DNA from 2 places in the Mesorhizobium sp. M0563 genome. Region 2 is predicted to be linked to the other one. Evidence: riboswitches for the same ligand, from Rfam matches in the RefSeq annotation. Region 2 holds a riboswitch; the other holds the start of a gene.

Region 1 (7,185 bases), on a different contig from region 2:
GATCGTTGGTCGGCTCGTCGAGCACAAGCAGGTTTGCCGGCCGCGCCAAAACGCGGGCGAGGATCAGCCGTGCCCGCTCGCCGCCCGAAAGCTCGCGCACCGGCGTGCGCGCCTGTTCCGGCTTGAACAGGAAGTCCTTCATGTAGGACACGACGTGGCGCTGCTCGCCATTGATGACAAGGTTCTCGCCGCGTCCGTCGGTGAGATACTGCGCCAGTGTCTCCTGCGGATCGACGGCCTCGCGCTTCTGGTCGAGCGTGGCGATCTCCAGGTTGGTGCCGAGCCGCACCGTGCCTGCGTCCGGCTTCAATTCGCCGGTCAGCATCTTCAATAGCGTCGTCTTGCCGGCGCCGTTCGGCCCGACCAGACCGACGCGATCGCCGCGCTGGATGCGTGTCGAGAATCCCTTGACCAGGGTCAGATCGCCAAAGCTCTTCTCGATGTTCTTGGCCTCAATCACCAGCTTGCCGGATTCGGCGGCGTCGCTGGCTGTCATCGTCGCCGCACCCTCGGCGCCACGATGACCGCGAAAGCGCTGGCGCATGGTCTGCAACTCACCGAGCCGGCGCATGTTGCGCTTGCGCCTTGCCGTCACGCCATAGCGCAGCCAGTGCTCCTCGCGCACGATCTGGCGGCCGAGCTTGTGCTGCTCGCGCTCTTCCTCCTCCAACACCGTGTCGCGCCATTCCTCGAAATAGGCAAAGCCCTTATCGAGACGGCGGGTCTGGCCGCGGTCGAGCCAAATTGTGGCGCGTGACACGCGTTCGAGAAAACGGCGGTCATGCGAGATGACGACCAGGGCCGAGGAGGTGCGGGCAAGCTCCTCCTCCAGCCATTCGATAACCGAAAGGTCAAGATGATTGGTCGGTTCATCGAGGAGAAGAATGTCGGGCTCGGGCGCCATGACGCGGGCGAGTGCCGCGCGCCGCGCCTCGCCCCCGGAGAGGTCGTTCGGCCGTTCCTCGCCGGTCAGGCCGAGATGCTCCATCAGATAGGTGGCGCGGTAGGGATCATCGGCGGGCCCGAGCCCCACCTCGACATAGGCGCGAACGGTCGCAAAACCGTCCATGTCGGGCATTTGCGGCAAATAGCGCACCGTCGCCGAAGGCTGGCGGAAGACTTCGCCGTCCTGCGGTTCGATCAGCCCGGCAGCGATCTTGAGGAGCGTCGACTTGCCAGAGCCGTTGCGCCCGACCAGGGCGATCTTGTCGCCAGCTGACGCCGTCAGGGCGGCACCGTCGAGCAGCGGCGCGCCGCCAAAGGTCAGCTTTATCCCGTCGAGATTGAGAAGCGGCGGCGCCATGTCAGCTTTCAGGTAGGGGAAAAGGATGCGCGAGCAGCAGCGCGCGGCCGCTGGCCAGCGCGATTTCCAGCCGGCCCTTGACCTCGTTGGAAATGGTCAGCGACGAGCCGAAGGCAACCTCGACATGGGCGAGCGGCCATTTGGCGCCGGTGACTGTCAGGCCGGCGAGATCCGAAAAGCCGAGCACCGAAAACAGCGTACCGTCGACATAATCGAAGCCAGTCTTTCCAGGCAGCAAAGGAATGCCTTCCTGTGCGCCGCTGGTCAAAAGCACTTCCGTTCCGCCTTCCGCCAGCCGGACGCTGAGCGCCAAATGCAGGAAGATGTGGTCGGTGCGTTTGCCGCCGAAGGCGCCTGCGAGCACAAGGCTGGTCGCACCGCGTTCGAGCGCGGCGGCGATAGCGAGTTCACCGTCGGTCTTGTCCTTTTCGGCGGGAAACACCTGCCGTGGCACGGCGGCCAGATCCTCCGGCAAATCGGCAGGCACGGAATCGAAATCGCCGACCCAGAGTTCCGGCATCAGGCCCAGCATAAGGGCATGGCCGATACCGGCATCGGCAGCGATGACGCGGGAGCCTTCGACCTGGCGGTCGAGCAGCGGCGTGCGGATGAGATCGCCGCCAAGCAGGATGGTGAATGTGCTCATATCTCGTGGCCCTTACCAGCCCTGCCCCGGAAACGGAAGATGAAACGGCAGATGAAACAGGACGCCGCGCTTTGGATGCCCGGCAAACTTCCGCTTGCGCAGCACTTCGGCCGGGCCTATGTGTCGATACGCTCTAACGGGGTGCCGGACGCGATCTTCGCGGACCGGCTGAGAGGCAAGACTGCCAACCCGCTGAACCTGATCCGGTTTGTACCGGCGGAGGGATTAGACGTTTCGGACAGCCCGACGCCTCAATTCCTTTCAACGCGAACGAAGGAGGCGCCGATGCGCAGTTTTTTCCACTCTCTTGCCTCGATTATCCTGCTTGCGGCATCCGTGCTTGCCCTACCGGGGCAGGCATCGGCACAGGATAAGCTGACCGTCTATACCTATGAAAGCTTCACCGCCGATTGGGGTCCGGGACCGGCGGTGAAGAAGGCCTTCGAGGCCGAGTGCACCTGCGTCGTCGAATTCGTCTCGGTCGCCGACGGCGTGGCACTGCTCAACCGTGTGAAGCTGGAAGGGGCCGCGACCAAGGCCGATATCGTGCTTGGCCTCGATACCAATTTGACGGCGGACGCCAAGGCAACCGGCCTGTTTTCGCCGCATGGCGCCGTGACGGACGTCAGTGTGCCGGGTGGCTGGAGCGACGATATCTTCGTGCCGTTCGACTATGGCTATTTCGCTATCGTCTACGATAGCGAAAAACTGAAGAGCCCGCCGAAGAGCCTCAGGGAATTGGTCGAGGGCGATGCCGGCGACAAGATCGTCATCCAGGATCCGCGCACCTCGACGCCGGGCCTTGGCCTGCTGTTGTGGGTCAAGTCGGTCTATGGCGACAAGGCTCCGGAAGCCTGGGCCAAACTCAAGGCAAAGGTGCTGACGGTGACGCCGGGCTGGAGCGAGGCCTACGGCCTGTTCACCAAGGGTGAGGCGCCGATGGTGCTGTCCTATACCACTTCGCCAGCCTACCACATGGTTGCCGAAAACACCTCGCGCTACCAGGCGGCGTCCTTCGAGGAAGGCGAATATCTGCAGATCGAGGTCGCTGGGATCACCACCAAGGGCGCGAAGAACCCGCTGGCGGAAAAGTTCATCGCCTTCATGACCGGGCCGAAATTCCAGGATCTCATTCCCGAAACCAACTGGATGTTCCCGGCCGGCAAGACCGACAAGCCGCTCAATCCGGCGTTCGACAAGCTCGTCAAACCGACCAAAACCTTGCTGTTCAGCTCGGAAGAGGTCGCCGCAAATCGCAAGGCCTGGGTCGACGAGTGGCTGGCGGTGATGAGCAAGTAGCTCGGATTGAAAGATGATCGCCCTACGGCGCCCCCCTCTGTCCTGCCGGACATCTCCCCTACAAGGAGGGAGATTGGCCGTCATGCCGGCTTTCGCCAATCTCCGACATTGCCGGAATGAGCGGAGCGCTGAACCTGCCAATCTCTCCCCATGTGGGGGAGATGTCCGGCAGGACAGAGGGGCGCGCGAAGGAACGCAATCCTCGCTAAGAATCTCGAATCTGGTGGTCTAGCGTGCAACGCGCGCCATCATCGGATACCCGCGTCGCTGCCGGTATCGTCGCGCTCGCCGCCATCGCGCTGCTGATCGGCGGGGCATTCGCCGGGCTCGTCGTCGAAGCCATGCGCGACCTGTCGGGCGCCGCCTCCGCCTTTGATTCCTATCTCCTCCGTGTTGCCCGCTTCACGCTCTGGCAGGCTCTGTTGTCGACCCTGCTCTCCGTCGCACCGGCGCTGTTCGTCGCGCGCGCGCTGTCGCGGCATCCACAGTTTTTCGGGCGAGGCTTTGTCCTGCAGCTTTTCGCCGTGCCGCTGGCGCTGCCGGCCATTGTTGCCGCACTCGGTGTCTTGGCACTCTATGGCCGCGCCGGGTATTTCGCCGGCTTGCTCGGTGCGATTGGCGGCCAGAACTGGCCCGGCATCTATGGCCTATCGGGTATTCTCGTCGCCCACGTCTTTTTCAACCTGCCGCTGGCAACGCGACTGTTCCTGGAAGCGTTGCAGACGGTGTCGGCTAACCAATGGCGGCTGGCGAGCCAGCTTGGCATGGGTGCTGCGCCGGCCTTCCGGCTGATCGAATGGCCGGCGTTGCGTGCGGCCCTGCCGGGCGTTGCCGGGCTCGTTTTCATGCTGTGCATCACCTCCTTCACCATCGTGCTTACGCTCGGCGGCGGGCCGCGCGCGACGACGCTGGAGGTTGCCATATACCAGGCGCTGCGTTTCGACTTCGACCCGGCGCGGGCGGTGACGCTGACCTTGTTGCAGATTGCCCTGACCTTCGTCGTCGTGCTGGCACTAACGCGGCTTGGCGCCAATATGACCGGCGACGCCAATCTGCCGGTAGCCCCGCGCCGGTATTTTTCAGCCGGTGCGGCCGAGACCGTGCTGAACGCACTGGTGATCGGGCTGGCACTGCTGTTTGTCGCCGGACCGATGGCGGCTACGCTGTCGGCCGGGCTTGGCGCCGATCTCGGCCGCCTGGCCGGCGAGAGCGCGGTGCGGCAAGCGACGGCGACCAGTGCCGTGCTCTCCCTCCTATCGGCGCTGCTCTCCTTGGCGTTGTCGCTGTCGCTGGTTATGGCGCGCCGGGCGCTGGCGCTCACCCGGCGGACCGGCAGGCGGACGCTGCTCGAACACCTGGCCGACACCGGTGCGGGGTTCGTCCTGGTGGTGCCGCCCATCGTCATCGGTGCCGGCTGGTTCCTGCTCCTGCGCAGCGTCAGCGATGTCTTTGCGATCGCCCCTGTCATGGTGGTTGTGGTCAATGCGGTGATGGCGATGCCGTTCGCCATCCGCGCCATCCGCCCCGCCTATGACGCGGCGAGCGAACGCCACGAACGGCTCTGTGCACAGCTTGGCATCTCGGGCTGGAACCGGTTGCGTCTGGTCGACTGGCCGTCGCTGCGGCGGCCGCTCGCCACCGGCTTCGCCTTCGCCATGGCGCTGTCGCTCGGTGATCTCGGCGTCATTGCGCTGTTCGGCAGCGATTCCGTGCAGACATTGCCCTATCTGTTGCTGGCGCGCATGGGCAGCTACCGCACCGAGGATGCGGCCGGCCTGGCGCTGCTGCTCGGCCTTGTCTGCCTGGCGCTTGTGCTGACCGCGGACTGGCTGGGAAGGAGGGAGAAATCATGATGCCGATCAGCCCGGAACGGTCGATTTCGGTCGAAAAAGGCGCGGCCGTGCGGCTCGATAATGTCTCGTTCAGCTATGGTGAAACGCCGCTTATATTCGATGTCGATTTCCCGGCGTCGGAAATCACCGCCATCATGGGGCCGAGCGGTTCGGGAAAGTCGACGCTGCTCAATCTGGTGGCCGGTTTCGAAGCGCCGCGGTCAGGCCGCGTGCTCATCGGCGGCGCCGACGTCAGCACTGCGCCGCCATCAGCGCGGCCGGTATCGATGGTGTTCCAGGAAAACAACCTGTTTGCCCATCTGTCCCTCGAGCAGAATGTCGGGCTCGGCCGCTCGCCTTCGCTCATGCTGAGCGAGGCTGACCGCGCCGCAATCGCCGCAGCGCTGAAGCGCGTCGGCCTTGCCGGCAAGGAAAGCCGGCTGCCGCGCGAACTCTCCGGCGGTGAGCGGCAGCGCGTCGCGCTCGCTCGGGTCCTGGTGCGCGACCGGCCGGTGTTGTTGCTCGACGAGCCGTTCGCTTCGCTCGGACCGGCACTGCGCGACGACATGCTCGACCTGGTCGCCGACGTCCATTCGGAGCAGCGCATGACGGTGCTATTCGTCACGCACCAGCCGGACGATGCGCGCCGTATCGGGCAAAACATGGTTTTCCTGGATGGTGGCACGGTTGCCGCGACGGGCACTGCGGCCGATTTTTTCGTCGGGGCTGGACCGGAGGCATTCCGACGCTATATCGGCTCGGGTCCGTTTGCGGCTGGATCACGAGATGTTGCCCGGAAGCGGACATAATTTATGGTCAAACCGGCGGAAGGCGAAGCGGCGCTTGCTTGCCATGGTCGAGGTAGTGTGGCTAGGTCCGCCAGGAGCTGGTCCGGCTTAGACCGTGATTTGCCCTTGCTGCCTCGTATCTGTCGGACGCACGAAGGACGCCGTAGCACTTGATTTTGCGCGTGATGCTTTCCGGAAATCGCGCCCGATTTTCGCGGTCACGTGCCAGGACTTGAAAGGAAGCCGATCTGCCGACCGGCATCGACAATCGGAGGGTGAAACCGCTGGCGCGCTTTCTGGCGCTGGCCGGTCTTGCCGTGGCGCTGGCAAGCTGCCAGATGTTCACGCCTCCCGACGTGCAGGAATCAGGCTTTCAGCCCTCAGACAAGCCGATCACGGTCGACAATGTCGCCGCCAACGGCAAGCTCGCCCAACTGGCGAAGGCGCAGCACCCGCGCATCCTCGCCACCTATGGCGGAGAATATTCCGACCCCAAGCTCGAGCGCATGGTGGCCAAGATCGTCGGCAGACTGACCGTAGTGTCGGCCAACCCGACCCAGACCTACCGCATCACCATCCTCAACTCGCCCAACGTCAATGCCTTCGCGCTGCCGGGCGGCTATCTCTACATCACCCGGGGCCTGCTGGCCTTGGCCAACGATTCAGCCGAGCTTGCCGCCGTCATTGCGCATGAGATGGGCCACGTTACGGCCAATCACGGCCTGCAGCGCCAGCAGCTGGAAGCCGAAGAGGGGTTGGCGACCAAGGTCGTTTCGGATGTGCTCGGCGACAACCCGACGGCCAAGGCGGCGCTGATCCGCGGCAAGCTGAGGCTGGCCCAGTTCTCGCGCAATCAGGAGCTGGAGGCCGACGCCATCGGCATCAAATCGATCGGCGAAGCCGGTTTCGATCCCTACGCCGCCGGCCGCTTCCTGCAATCGATGTCGGCCTATACCGATTTCCGCTCGATCAGCGGCGCCACCGACGCCAGCCTCGACTTCCTGGCGACGCACCCCAACACGCCGCAACGTATCGACCTCGCGCAGCGCCACGCCCGCCAATTCGGCGCGCCCGGTGTCGGATCGCGCGACCGCGATTCATTCCTTTCCGGCGTAGACGGGCTGCTTTACGGCGATACACCGGAGGAAGGCTATGTGCGCGGCGAAACTTTCCTGCATCCTGGCCTCGGCGTGTCGTTCTCGGTGCCCAATGGCTTCATCATCGACAATTCGGCAGCGGCGGTGACGGCGACAGGCCCGGGCGACATCGCCATCCGCTTCGACGGCGTTTCGATCGACAAGGGCCGCTCGTTGACCG
Region 2 (7,185 bases):
GTGGCAGCCGGCAGTGTTGGGCAGGATTCTGACGCCGAGCGAGCGGATCAACGACCAGAATTGTTCGCCGGCCCTGCCGCCTGCCATCTCACGGCGTAACGAGACGGTTACCGCCGAAGCGCCCGACGCCTTGACGGCCTCGGCAAGGATGGCCGGCGATGGATATTGAGCGGTGCCGAGAAGCAGGCGGGAGGCAAGCGACGTTCCGAGAAGATCGAACATGGCCTAGCCTCCCTGCATCGGTGAGAGGATTTCGATCCGGTCGCCGTCGCTCAACCGGAATTCCGCCCGGTTGGCTTTGTGCACGAGTTCGCTGTTGACGGCCGTTGCCAGCCAATCGCCTTCATAGTCGAGCGCCGCAAGCAGCTCGGCCAGCGTGGTGGCTGCAACCTCATGCACTTTGCCGTTGACCGTCAGTTTCATGAGCAAGCTCCTTCGTTCCGTCTTGATGGAAGACCAGGTCGGCCGCCTGGCGCGCCATGGCAGGGGCGAGAAGAAAGCCATGGCGATAAAGCCCGTTGACTGCGACGGTGCTTCCATGTGCCTCGACACGCGGCAGATTGTCGGGAAAAGCAGGACGGACGCCGACACCGGTTTCAACGATCCCGGCCTCGCCGAATGCCGGATGGAGGGCATAGGCGGCACCCAGAAGCTCCATCATCGAACGCACCGTGGCCGGCTCGGCGGACCCGCTCTCGATCATGGTCGCACCGACCATGAAACACTGGCCGGTGCGCGGCACCACATAGAGCGGAAAGCGCGGATGAAGCAGCCGGACCGGGCGCGACAGCGAGATGTCGGGCGTGCGCAGGATCAGCATTTCGCCGCGAACGCCACGTAGCCGGTCATCGATGGCTGCCATTCCCGTGCAGTCGATCTGATGATCGAAACCAAAAACATGCCAGACCTCGGTGCCGAAGTGAAACTCGACACCCATGGCTGCGAGCTTGTCATGAAGCGCTGCCATCGCCTGACGCGGGTCGAGATGCGCCTCGTCGGAGAAGAGCAATCCGCGCCGGAAGCGGCCGGCGAGGTCGGGCTCCAGGAGCGCAATTTCGTCTTCATCGACACGCCGATGGCCCGAGGTGCGGCTGGCGAAGCGGTCGATCTCGCCCGCATCGCGCGGCGCGGCCACGACCAGCGTTCCGGCCCGCGTCACCTGGCCGGGGGTTGCGGCATCCCACCAGTCGGCGGCACCGCGCCCGAGATCCAGCACCGGCTGCTCGGCGCTTTCGCGCTCGCACCATGGCGCCAACATGCCGCCGGCGAACCACGACGCATTGCCCCCAAGGCCAGGCCTTGTCTCGGCAACGGAAACCGCCGCGCCGCGTGCGGCGAGCTCGAAGGCGGCGGTGAGGCCGGCAACGCCGGCCCCTTTGACCAGCACCTTCATGATGGCTCACGTGGCTGAGGTATGAGCGGTGCGCCGGTCTCGTCCGCCGGCAGGTAGAGATCGCCGCCCTCGCGGTATTTCGCCACCATCGCCGCCATGCCCTCCTTCTGCGCTTCGGTGCGGATGTCGTGGGAAATTCGCATCGAGCAGAATTTCGGCCCGCACATCGAGCAGAAATGCGCCAGCTTGTGCGCCTCCTTGGGCAAGGTCTGATCGTGGAAGGACCGCGCGGTTTCGGGATCGAGCGACAGGTTGAACTGGTCCTTCCAGCGGAATTCGAAGCGCGCGCGGGAAAGGGCATCATCCCTGACTTTCGCCGCCGGATGACCTTTTGCCAGGTCGGCGGCATGGGCGGCTATCTTGTAGGTGATCACGCCGATCTTGACGTCGTTGCGATCGGGAAGGCCGAGATGCTCCTTGGGCGTGACGTAGCAGAGCATGGCGGTGCCGAACCAACCGATCATCGCCGCGCCGATGCCGGAGGTGATGTGGTCGTAGCCCGGCGCGATGTCGGTCGTCAGCGGCCCAAGCGTATAGAACGGCGCCTCGCCGCAGACGGCGAGCTGCTTGTCCATGTTCTCCTTGACCTTGTGCATCGGCACGTGGCCGGGGCCTTCGATCATTACCTGGCAATCCTTCGCCCAGGCGATCTGTGTCAGCTCGCCGAGCGTCTCCAGCTCGGCGAATTGTGCTGCGTCATTGGCGTCGGCGATCGAGCCAGGACGAAGGCCGTCGCCCAGCGAAAAGGACACGTCATAGGCGCGGCAAATGTCGCAGATCTCGGCGAAATGTTCGTAGAGGAAGCTTTCCCGGTGATGATGCAGGCACCATTTGGCCATGATCGAGCCACCGCGCGAGACGATGCCAGTGACCCGGTCAACGGTCAGCGGGATGTAGTGCAGCCGCACGCCCGCATGGATGGTGAAATAGTCGACGCCCTGTTCGGCCTGTTCGATCAGCATGTCGCGGTAGACCTCCCAGGTCAGGTCCTCGGCGATGCCGCCGACCTTTTCGAGCGCCTGATAGAGCGGCACCGTGCCGATCGGAACCGGCGCGTTGCGGACGATCCAGTCGCGGATGTTGTGGATGTTGCGACCGGTCGACAGGTCCATCACCGTGTCTGCGCCCCAGCGGATCGCCCACACCATTTTTTCGACCTCTTCAGCCATCGACGATGTGACGGCGGAGTTGCCGATGTTGGCGTTGATCTTGACCAGGAAATTGCGACCGATGATCATCGGCTCGCTCTCGGGATGGTTGATGTTGGCGGGAATGATTGCGCGTCCGCGCGCCACCTCATCACGCACGAAATCCGGCGTGACGAAATCGGGCAGTGTCGCGCCGAAAGCCTCGCCGTCGCGCTCAAGCTTGCCGTGCAGGATCTCGCGACCAAGGTTCTCGCGGATGGCGGCGAACTCCATTTCGGGTGTGATGATGCCGGCGCGCGCATAGGCAAGCTGCGTCACCGCCTTGCCTGCTTTGGCTCTGAGCGGTTGATGGCGAATGGGAAATTCCGGCGTCAGGCGTTCGCCCGTCGCGAATCCGTTGTCCTCCGGCCGGACATGGCGGCCGTCATAGGCCTCGACATCGCCGCGCGCCGTAATCCATTCGTGGCGAAGCCGTGCAAGGCCATTTTCGATGCTGGTTTCGACAGTCGGGTCTGTATAGGGGCCGGACGGATCGTAGACGGTGACGGGCGGTTCGCCGGCCGTCGGATGGACGGAGATTTCGCGCATCGGCACCCTGATCTGCGGGTGGATGGCACCGGGCTTGTGGATTTTTCGTGAGGCGGGCAGCGGTCCCGTCGAGACGGCGGGGGTGAGGGCATTCATCTTGAGGCTCCTTTGCTCGTTGCATTGGAGACCCAGTTCTGTGCCGGGAGGATGAAAAGACGCTTCTGTCGACCTGCCGAAACAGGACCTCGGGCGTAAACTCCCGCAAGCGCTTGCACCGTCCCTACGCCAGTATGAACTGGATCAGGTTCAACGGGTCACTGCGCCGCGAATGCCAGCAGTATCTCAGCCCCTTGCCGGGACTCCCCTGGTGAATGCGTGAGGTTGGACGGGACGGCTCCGGTTTGTCAAGCGCGTTCTGGCCGCGGCTGATCGGCGGCCGGTCAGACCGTGCGGAAAAAATCGTGCATGTCTCGGCGACAAGTCAAGCCTCGGAGATGAAGGCAGGGACAAGGGAATTACAAACCGTCGGACTAAAAATCGATCCTGATGATCACACCTTCAATGGGCACCAAAGGTTTGCGCGTAGATCGCCTCGATTCTTCCTGCCTCGTCACTGGTCAGCGTGGCGAATTCCTTTTCGCGCGCGCGGTTCGATAGATGTCCATCATTCTGGTGAAGAAAACGGAAGAGCAGATCGGTCAACCGCTCGGGCATGTCAATAAAGGCGTCCACCTGCTGCCGGAACTGATCGTAGCGCTGCAGAAATGCGGTTTCCTCGGGAAGGTCCCGTTCGATCGTCCGCTGAACGCAGGCATAGAGGAATTCGGCGTGCGGGGTTGCATCGAAGAACCGGTAGAAATCACCGGTGTCATTCAGCACCCGGACGTTGAATTGCGGCGTCGGTTCCCATTCCACCAATGGCAGAAGGCGCTGCGAATAGCTCTCGAGCACGCCCCTGTACTCGTTGATCTGGTCCAGGATCGCGGCCGAGACGGGAAAGACCACTCCCGGCGGATTGAAGCCGCGCATGGCAAGGACGTGGTGGATTAGGTAGCGGTGAATGCGGCCGTTTCCGTCCTCGAACGGGTGAATGTAGACAAAGCCGAAGGCGAGGATTGCGGCGGCTACGACTGCATCAAGGTTTTGCGCGGGGCCCTGATCGAACGCCGCCATTCCATCGATTAGCCGCGGCAGGTCCTCGGGCCGAGCGCTGATGTGATCGGGCAAGGGCGTGCCGTTGTCTCGGTCATGCTCACCGACGAAACCTCCTTCTTTTCGGAAGCCAAGTCTTGCGAAACGGGCGTCGCCAAGTACAATTCTTTGCAGACGCAGCAGCTCATCGCGATCGATCGGCCAGCGGCCGGCTTCGCCGATGGCGCGGCCCCAGCGCTGGATGCGATCTTGCGGCGGGCGCTCGCCCTCGATCGCATAGCTTGATCGCGAGTCTTTGAGCAAAAGAAAGGCGGCGGTCCGAGCAAGAAGGTCGCGCGGCACGTCCGCTACGATTGCCTCCGCGCGCCGCGGTAGTTCAAGGCCGATGAATTTTTCGAGAATCTTGGTGCGGAACACCAGAGGGCAGAACTCACGCGTGCCGGGGAGATTGTCCCTTACGCGGTAGCGCGAAGCGGTCTTGTCGGGTCCGGGCCACTGCAGCTCGGGATCGACAACCGGAATGTATCGTCCGGCCGCCGCGTCCGGCAGATCGATACGGGCGCCCCTCAGCCATTCATATAAAAACCAGATGCGGCGGGCATAACTGCCGGTCGGGCTTTCACGGACCAGCGCCTCGATCGGCGCGGGACCGGTCACTTGGAACAGCCGCTTGAGGACGGCAAGGTCCAGTCCCTCGTACTTGAGCGCAAAGGTCAGGTGGCCTTCGAGGGTAGGATTTGGGGCGTGGCGGGGGGTCATGATCCGCCAGCCATCCCGTTCGGTAATGCGATGATGCTCGCCCGTGGCGAACAACCTACGGGGCAAGGGCACGGCGAGCCTGTAGGCTCCGACCAGGGCGCTGTACCCGGCCGGGGTCGCCGTTTCAGGAAGGCGGATTTCCTGAAAAACGGTAACAGGACCTGAAAATTGGTGCTCTTGCACCGGAGGCATGAAAAGCGAATCCTTTCATCGAATTTTGGTTCAGCTGGGCCAACACCTGTGAAAAATGATCCTATTCCATGAAAATTGATGCCACAAGACAAATTTTCCGAAAACCGATTCTAAACGGTGCTGGAGTCATCAAGCAAGAACTCCGCCACCGGCTCAAGGAAGCGACTTCATGACAAAAAGGTGAGTCCAGGAACCGCCATTCGCCCGTCTCTTAGTCACGAGGCCGGCACGGATGGCCCGCCTTACGTCGAGCCGGATTGCTCGAGGAGAACCGCGCCGTTCGGGGCTCACTCATAGAGCGCTCCGGCGCGCGATCCCGATTTGATAGCCGCGATCACGCTCGCGACTGATCTTGGTGACGTGGCGGCGTCGGAGTAGAAAACTGATGCAGGATCTCGGTGGCGTCGTGTGTGTGTGTGTGTGTGACCTGAAGTGAGTTCTCTGCGGTATGGGGGACGGCACGCAGCGCGCGCGTCTTCTCGGCAAACAGATCGACGAAGCGGCACCGAAGGGAAGTTCCTGGCATTCATTCTCGCCATCGCTGCCCCAATTTGCCGACCGGACTGCCGATCGATCTCGCCCAATACTTTGCGCGCGCAAGGGCCGAAGTTGAACTGGGTGGCACCTGCTCATTCGGGAGCTAACTCCTGCTTGGCGCGCTAGCCCGAGAGAGCTGTGCCTGATCGAATGCGTGAAATCGTAGCTCGGGTGGAGAGGCTGACACGGTCATCTGTCACCCGCCTTCGGGCTGTAACGGAAAGCGCGACATCGTCTCCAATGCTCGTTCCCCACGTCGAGGGCCCAGCGGCTTGGCTGCGGGGGGACTGTCAGCTAGTGGCCGCTGGGCCTTGACGACCAGCGAGCGTAAGAGGAGGCCCTGCGCTGGCTGACGAAAACTTGCGAGCAAAGCCACGGAAAAGCATCATTCGAACGAACTCTTTCGTCGAGACGAGGAGGGCAGTGAGGCGGTAGCCGCCGCTTTGAAGCTCTCCGGCAGCTGCTACGCTGGTCGTTCAGAGGGTCGCAGCTGCGCTTGCGCCGTCATATCAGATAAGTCTAATATAATCCGCGCCTAGCCATCGAACGCCGCGGCGCCCTCGGGTCGGCGCTATTCATCGGGTGGGCATGTCGGGTACGCAAGGGAGGACGAAATGAGACTGGTTCAGTCATTTGCATTTGCTGCTGTGCTGCTTCTTTCGTCTGCATTGTCTGCGGCCGCCCACTCGGCTCGTGAGGACATCGAAGCGGCGTTGGTAAAATTCATGGACGCCTTCAACAGCGGAAACGCAGCAGCGGTAGGTCAAATGTATACCGACGATGCCGCTCTGCTGCCACCCGACGGCAAACGCGTCGATGACCGCAAGGGCGTGGAAGAATTCTGGCAGGGCGCAATCAAGGCCGGGATGAAGAATCTCACCCTGAAGGCGCTGGAAGTGGAAGGGAGCGGGAATCTCGCCTACGAAGTTGGCGCATTTACGCTCAGTGTGCCGAGCAAAGGCGGTGCCCCTTCCACCGTTGCGGGCAAGTACATTGTCGTTTGGAAAAAAGGGGGCGACGGGACATGGCGCCTGCATCGGGACATCTGGAACTTAGGTGCGGCCCAATAGATTCCGCGATCCGTGAGGCCGGCGCGGCTTGCAACAGTTCCAACGAAAGTCCATGGCAATAGTTGATGTGACTGAATTCATTAACAAAATTGAACAGACTTGATGGGTCTGCTCATCGAGTCGGCTCTGGATCTATCGCGCTACCGATCAGGGAGGCGGTAAGATTCGAGCTCAGCAGAACGGCTGACCACCACTTGCCGGGACTAGAGTGTTCTCCGGCTCGGCGCGCCGCTGAGGACTCTTGTTCATTTGGTCATGCGCAATCCGTGGTTCTCCAAGAACCCGTCCATCTCGTCAAATGCCATCTGAGCCGAGACAACTAACTATCATTGGGCAAGTAGCGGCTCAACGGCTCCAGAAGAAAGCAGCCCCCCTATGCTCGTTCAACATTCGAGATCGCATCGGG

Evidence for each region. A riboswitch is a leader RNA that binds a small molecule or an ion and turns the genes downstream of it on or off. The one in region 2 is predicted to bind thiamine pyrophosphate.
Region 1: it holds a riboswitch for thiamine pyrophosphate, as region 2 does, so the genes downstream of both, thiB (thiamine ABC transporter substrate binding subunit) here and thiC (phosphomethylpyrimidine synthase ThiC) in region 2, are expected to answer to the same signal.

Annotation. Positions count from the first base shown of each region.
Region 1 is NZ_JAMYQV010000010.1:146,746-153,930, reverse strand. It holds gene NKI50_RS15470 (ABC-F family ATP-binding cassette domain-containing protein) at 1-1,303, opposite strand, end outside; gene NKI50_RS15465 (thiamine diphosphokinase) at 1,305-1,949, opposite strand; TPP riboswitch at 2,077-2,191, shown strand; gene thiB (thiamine ABC transporter substrate binding subunit) at 2,235-3,248, shown strand; gene thiP (thiamine/thiamine pyrophosphate ABC transporter permease) at 3,482-5,101, shown strand; gene thiQ (thiamine ABC transporter ATP-binding protein) at 5,098-5,889, shown strand; gene NKI50_RS15445 (M48 family metalloprotease) at 6,144-7,185, shown strand, end outside.
Region 2 is NZ_JAMYQV010000005.1:164,447-171,631, forward strand. It holds gene NKI50_RS09750 (thiazole synthase) at 1-222, opposite strand, end outside; gene thiS (sulfur carrier protein ThiS) at 226-423, opposite strand; gene thiO (glycine oxidase ThiO) at 392-1,393, opposite strand; gene thiC (phosphomethylpyrimidine synthase ThiC) at 1,390-3,225, opposite strand; TPP riboswitch at 3,329-3,445, opposite strand; gene NKI50_RS09770 (Fic family protein) at 3,628-5,172, opposite strand; gene NKI50_RS09775 (YybH family protein) at 6,324-6,779, shown strand.